Regions from separate parts of the Lactobacillus taiwanensis genome, predicted to be linked through region 1. Evidence: predicted binding sites of a transcription regulator. Region 1 holds the regulator's gene; the other holds the start of a gene.
What was found. Region 1 encodes LexA, which represses DNA repair genes until DNA is damaged. Its sites were predicted from a motif close to CNAACANNTGTTNG; they were not measured.

Region 1 (3,433 bases):
ACCCCAACTTTCAGCTTGTTCTTGTTTTTTCAATTTTTCCACCTTAATTTTTTCTATTTCAACATAAAGTTTAACCTTAAATAGAGATTTTGTCGATTAAACAAAAATAGAAGTAATAATTTCTACCTTATTTTTCAAGTTAGAAAGTAGATGTAAAAAGAGCTATAAAATCAAATTTAGCTTATAATAAAAAAGTAGGAGTGTGAAGGGTTATGAAAGACATCCATGAATATTCAGCTGGAAGCATTATATACAGACTTAATAATGGAAAAATAGAATTTTTGCTAGCTCAGAGTAAGCTTAATAAAACTTGGGGATTTCCTAAAGGACATCTTGAAGAAGGTGAGAATGAAATACAGGCTGCTCAAAGAGAAGTATATGAAGAAGTAGGTTTAAAACCAGACTTTGATTTTAATTTCAAAGAAAGTATTACTTATAAAATTGCAAAAGATCGCGTAAAGACGGTTACGTTTTTTTTGAGTAAATTTAATTCGAATCAAAAGATTAAATTACAAGAGAGCGAAATTGGTGCTTCTAAGTGGTCAAGTTTGGAGGAAGCCAGTACTTGTTTACATTATGAGGAATTAAATGAACTCTTGAAAAAGGCACAGGAATATATTGAAAAAAATGAGATATCCAGATAAGTTATTAGAAGAAGTTAAAGATCGAGCAAAAGGAATGAAACTGGAAGGAATTAATTTTGGAGCTGGCCCTGTTCATCCAAAATTGATGATTGTAGGAGAAGCCCCAGGAAGAGAAGAAATAGAGTCTTTGATTCCTTTTCATGGTGCTTCTGGGAAAGAACTAATGAAGTCTCTGGCTTCGATTGGACTTAAACGAGAAGACGTTTATATTACAAGTGCAGTAAGAAGTCGTCCATATAGTGTTAAGAAAGTTTTCAGTAAAAAAGAAAATAAAGAAGTAGCAAAGTATCCAAATCGGAAACCAACGAAGAAAGAAATTCTAGCTCATGCACCCCTGTTAGATTATGAAATTAATTATGCTCAGCCAAAGATAATTATTACAGTTGGGACGACGGCTTTAAATAGGTTGTTAGGAAATAAATATGAAATTAGCAAGGTGCATGGAAAGATTATAAAAAATACCCCAATTTTAAAGTTAAATGATGCAAAAGATGGTTATGTTTGGTCAAAAGAAAAATATACTATTATTCCACAATATCATCCAGCTGCAGTATTTTATAATCGAAAACTGGCTGAAACTATTACTCAGGATTGGTTAAATATAAAGCCATTATTAAAAACAGAGAATTAAAAAAACTGGTAGGAAAAAATCCATACCAGTTTTTTAGTCGATATTATTACGATATAAGCCTACAACCTTACCCAAAATTTGAACCACAGGTAAAATAATTGGATCCATTGTATCATTTTCCGGTTGTAATCGATAATAGCCGTCTTCTTTGAAAAATCTCTTGACAGTTGCCTCATTATCTTCTGTCATTGCAACAACGATTTCACCATTATTTGCACTAGATTGTTTACGAACAATAACGTGGTCACCATTAAGAATACCAGCATTAATCATAGATTCTCCATGAACACGTAACATGAAGAGTTCTCCAGCATCGTTTTCAAGATCAGGTGGGAGAGGGAAGTACTCATCAATATCTTGAACCGCTAAAATTGGTTGACCAGCAGTCACTACACCAACTATTGGGATATCCTTGGGCTTAATTCCTAGAACTTCACGGCCCTTTTCTGTAACTTCGATTGCTCTAGGTTTAGTGGCGTCTTTTAAGATATAGCCTTTCTTTTCTAGGCGGGCTAAATGGCCATGTACTGTTGAAGTAGAAGAAAGATCAACAGCACTACAAATTTCTCTAACTGTAGGTGGAAAAGCACGCTCTTCAACAGTGTCGTAAATAAAACGTAAAATTTCTAATTGTTTATTTGCATGTGGTTCAGTCATAATTTTTTCTCCATTTAGTTACTTACTAATATTTTAACAAAAAAAGATTTGTTCGGCAAACAGGCGTTCTTGACAGTTGAGTCTTTTTTTATTGGTATAATTAAGGTAAACTAACATTGTTTAGTGAGGTGTTTATTATGGATAAAAAAGAAGAAGAAAAATTAATTAAGCGGATTAATGAATTAACTAAGATTAGTAGAGAACGTGAACTAACTCCTGACGAATTAGAGGAACGTAAGAAGTTAAGATCTGCTTTTCTTGAAAACTTCCGTGCAGGATTTAGACAACAACTTGAAGATACGGTTGTGATTGATAAAGATGGTAAAGAAGTTACATCAGAAAAAGCAAAAGAAGCTCAACGTCGCAAAGGATTAAGAAAAGATTAATTTTCCACTTTAAAAAAGACTATTTTTTTGGTATGCTGAAAAAGTACATTAATTTTCGGAGGTTTTTGGGAAATGAATTTAGGATTAGCAATTTTTCTTATTATTATCGCATTATTGATCGGTCTTGTTGGCGGATTTTATGGTGCTCGTGCATATATGAAGAAGTATTTCCAAGACAATCCTCCTATTAGTGAAGATATGATCGCAGCTATGATGGCGCAAATGGGTCAAAAACCATCCGCTAAGAAGCTCAATCAAGTTATGAACATGATGAAGCATCAACAAAAAAAATAGTAGCTTACTTTACTAATATTTGGTTTAGACAGAGGAATTACTCCTCTGTCTTTTTGTATATATGTGAGGTGAAATATGAACATTTTTAGTAAATTAGGATGGTTTTTTAAGCAAGAAAAAAAGCGCTATATTATTGGAATAACTTTTTTAGCATTAACTTCAATTGCTAATTTAGTACCACCTAGGATTCTAGGGTTAATGGCAGATCAACTTGATAAGGGATCAATTAGTTGGGCTGAATATGGCGCACTAATTTTAGCTGTGATTGCTGCAGCAATTGTTTTGTATCTTTTGCGTTATTTCTGGCGTAAGCAAATTTGGGGCGGAGCAGCTGAACTAGAAAGACAGATGCGATCGCGTTTATTTAGCCATTTTATGATAATGGATCGAACTTTTTATCAAAGACACCGAACTGGTGACTTAATGGCACATGCTACTAATGATATTAATTCAATTCAAAATGTTGCGGGGGACGGTGTCTTAACTTTAGTTGATTCTTTAGTAACTGGTGGGACAACAATGATTGCTATGATTATTTTTACTGATTTTCGTTTGACAATTGTCGCTCTCTTGCCACTTCCATTTTTAGCTTTAGGTGCCTGGAAATTAGGCGATAAGCTTCACTATAGTTTTGATAAGTCCCAAGCGGCCTTTTCTCGGCTTAATAATAAGACGCAAGAATCAGTTTCTGGAATTAAAGTATTAAAGGCATTTGGTGAAAGTAAACAAGATTCTGCTGCTTTCAATAAGATGGTAGATGAAACAATTCAAATCAATAAGAAAGTTTTTAAGTGGGACTCAATGTTTGATCCACTTGGAAC
Region 2 (3,433 bases), 210 kb from region 1:
CTTAAAAAATCAGGCTCTATTTACAAAGTAAGTTACAGCGGCAATAGTTTACGCTTTTGGAATAAAACACATAGTAAGTTGATCAAAAAGCTTAAAGGTAATGCTTCAGGTTTAGACAATGAAGGTGCTCTTAAACAATTAAAGGTTGAGTATACCTTAAAAGAGAAAGGTGGACATTTAGTCTTAACCAGCTTTACATTCTATCTTCACTTTGCTTACGCTGGTTACGACATTTCTCAAGAAGGTACATACACTCAAATTAATGCTATAAAGGTAAGTACCCCAAGTGCATTAAAATCTAAGACTTCAAAGAAGAGTCATCGAGTATATCATCCAAAAGCTGATGATAGTTTTGATATTAATATTGACACAGCAAAAGAGAATAGTCAGTCTAGTCAATCATCTAGTTCAAGCTCAAGTAGTCAGCAATCTAGTTCGACGCAGAGCAGTAAATCTGAAGAACATAAAGATGAAAAACAAGAATCTCAGAGTCAGAGTCAAAGTCAAAGTAGTACACCAGCGCAGTCATCAGACAATAAAGAATCTAACCAACAACCACAACATAATGAGTCACATACCAATAACAACCAACACCAAGGACAAGCACAGAATAATCAACAAGCTTCATCTAGTCAGAGTCATTAGTATTTAGTAATAAAAAGGCTTTGAAATTCCAATTTTTGTGGGTTACTACATTTTGGATAATTTCAAAGCTTTTTTAATTTTCTTTTTTTATAGAATTTCGCATTAATTTAAGGAAAAGATTAGCAATATTCGATTTCGTTCAATTAAACTATTTATTTCTATTATTATAGTTAAATTAATCAGATAGGTTATACTTATTAATTTTATTTAGAGCAGCTTTCTGTTTTTTCTGATCGACATGAGTATATAGGTCGGTAGCCGTTGTTCCTTTTTGCCCCAATTGCTGTGCTACTAAAACTTGGTCTTTGGTTACTTCGTATAATTCACTAGCTAGTGTGTGTCGCAGTTTATGCGGAGTAAGAGGTTTTCCAAAAGCAGCTGAATACTTATTGACCATCTTTTCAACGGCATTCGTTGTCATCCGTCTAGTTTTTCCATGCCATCTAGTTAAAAAGAAAGCTACATCCGCTTTTTCAGCGCGGTAACGATCAGCACGTATTTCTTTATATTTTTTCAAATAAGGAATAGTCCAATCAGCAATAGGAACACTATCTTTTTGGCCGCCTTTTCGTATTACGTCAAGCATAGCATCTTTAAGATTGATATTACGTATATTTACGCCAACACATTCAGAAACTCTAATACCTGTTCCTAGAATCAGTGCAATTATTGCCATATCACGTTCATGATTTTTTTTAAAAGAAGGTAATGATTGTTTATTACATTTGTGTTCATACTCATTTTCGATAAAGTCTAAAAACTTAAACTTTAAATCCCCCATATACATATGTGATTCTAGAACATGAGCTCGATAGTTTAGAGTTTTAGTATCATTTAGTGAGTTTATTTTTAACATTACATTACGATCAAAATATGGCTCGCCCTGGTTATTATCAGACGTAATTGTCAAAAACTTATAGAGAGAACGCAACGCATTGATAGATCTATTAATAGTAGTAGGAGAGTTTAGTCTTCCTTGTTGATTTTTCATATGCTTTAGGTGATGAATATAAAGCATAACATCGTTTCGCTGTAAATTTTCTAAAGTGGACACACTTATTTCCTTGTTGGAAGAAACTGTAGAAATCCTACTTTCTCTTAACCAATCAAAAAAACGTCGAAGTTCAGTTAAATATTGATATGTTGTAGTTAACGAATGAGTAGTACCAAGATTATATTCTTTTACAAATTTTGGCATATTTTCTAATTCTTGATTAATAAGAGATAGGTATCTATTAGTTTCCAATTTTTCGGTCTCCTCGAACGTAGGTTTGTATATATTATATCTTATTTGCCAATTCTTTGCTATTATCCCCTAATCTTGGCAAAGTAGGAGAGAGGGGGACGGAGTATGTGTCGTCGGTAGATAAATACTGAAAAATGATTCTTAGTAAGGTTTTATCATTGGTCTATGAAGATTTTAAGATAAATTTCTCAAAAATAAGTTTAAAAGTATTAAATAACTATATAATTAAACAATATATAATAATCATTGATGATTTAATACTTTTTTATGTACTGTGCGAATATAAAAAGTAAAATTAGTTTAGTTTTGGTTATACACAAGACTTTAGCTTGTTTTTATTCTCTTATCAGAGAAGGAGAGCCATAATAAAAGTGTATTTTTTCAATTTGACAATAATTTGCTGTAATAAATTAATTCGCAAATTGCAATAATAGATTGGTAAAAATTTATTCAGGATAGATCATAGCTTACGTAAAATTTCTGATTTTATATAATTATTTATGAAATTTAACTTTTAAAAGTAAAAGACATATAGCTTAAAAAGCTATAATTTCAATAGTATAAGTGTATACCTATCAGTAAAATTATTGTTTTAATGAAAGGTACTATTAATGGAATTACTCTTATTTCTAGTAGTAAAATGTAGATTTTATGGACTTTGTTTGTATTGGTGGTTTATTAATATCAGCATTTACCCTTTATCTAAAATAGGATTATCTGATGTTTACTAAGATATTTTATCATCAATCTAGGTAATTAATTGTTAGCTATTGTGCTTTTTGACTTTAGTTAAGTTAAATGGATTTAATACGTCCAGGAATTATATAAGCTATTTAGATAACTAAATTTAGTGATAATAAACTTATGGAATATTATGTGATATTGTCGTTTAATTATTAACTATTATTAATCAATAAATGATTTGGAAGCTGTAGAATGGCCGTCTCAGCATGTAATTATTGATAGAGAAATTATCATACTCGGTAAAAATAAATTTAAAAAATAATCTATAATAATTAGACTGAACAAAATCAAAATTTTAAATTATGATTTATAAAAATACTTCAGTGTATTAAAAAATAAATATAGATCAAACCGTTTGTAAGAAATAAAATTAATAATATCGGTATTTAAGTTAAACTGATGATGGTTAAGTATCTTGGTAGTTTATTCTCTTCATTTTTGCACATTACTTTACATAATATATATTACACGAAGTATATGCGAAGTCATAACCTCTCAATTCATAATACTTCGCTCATAATAAAAAAAGTTTTGAGAGTTAAACTTTCACTCAAAACTTCATTAAATTTATTTATTTTCTAAAAATTTAAATTTCTTTCGTTTACTTAATGAAAATGTATAAATAATATTAATTACTCCCAAAAGTAAAACTGCAAACCAAATCGTTTTTAAAACAAAAATCTTCTGTAGTAATGCAGATACAATTGCTCCAAAGGCGAAAGCAATTACTAAGAACATATAGTTAACGGCTGCGTTATGCTGAGATTTATCCTCACCAAAGAAATATGCGCTCCAAGC

Region 2: a site for LexA is predicted at 1,906-1,919, ahead of xerS (tyrosine recombinase XerS). Genes of this name have one in related genera too.

What each region holds. Positions count from the first base shown of each region.
Region 1 covers NZ_CP059276.1:752,479-755,911, forward strand. The annotation lists gene lepB (signal peptidase I) at 1-33, opposite strand, end outside; gene H1A07_RS03610 (bis(5'-nucleosyl)-tetraphosphatase) at 213-644, shown strand; gene H1A07_RS03615 (uracil-DNA glycosylase) at 628-1,275, shown strand; gene lexA (transcriptional repressor LexA) at 1,309-1,932, opposite strand; gene H1A07_RS03625 (DUF896 domain-containing protein) at 2,070-2,318, shown strand; gene H1A07_RS03630 (YneF family protein) at 2,391-2,612, shown strand; gene H1A07_RS03635 (ABC transporter ATP-binding protein) at 2,688-3,433, shown strand, end outside.
Region 2 covers NZ_CP059276.1:965,360-968,792, forward strand. The annotation lists gene H1A07_RS04620 (hypothetical protein) at 1-645, shown strand, start outside; gene xerS (tyrosine recombinase XerS) at 821-1,891, opposite strand; gene H1A07_RS04630 (YoaK family protein) at 3,203-3,433, opposite strand, start outside.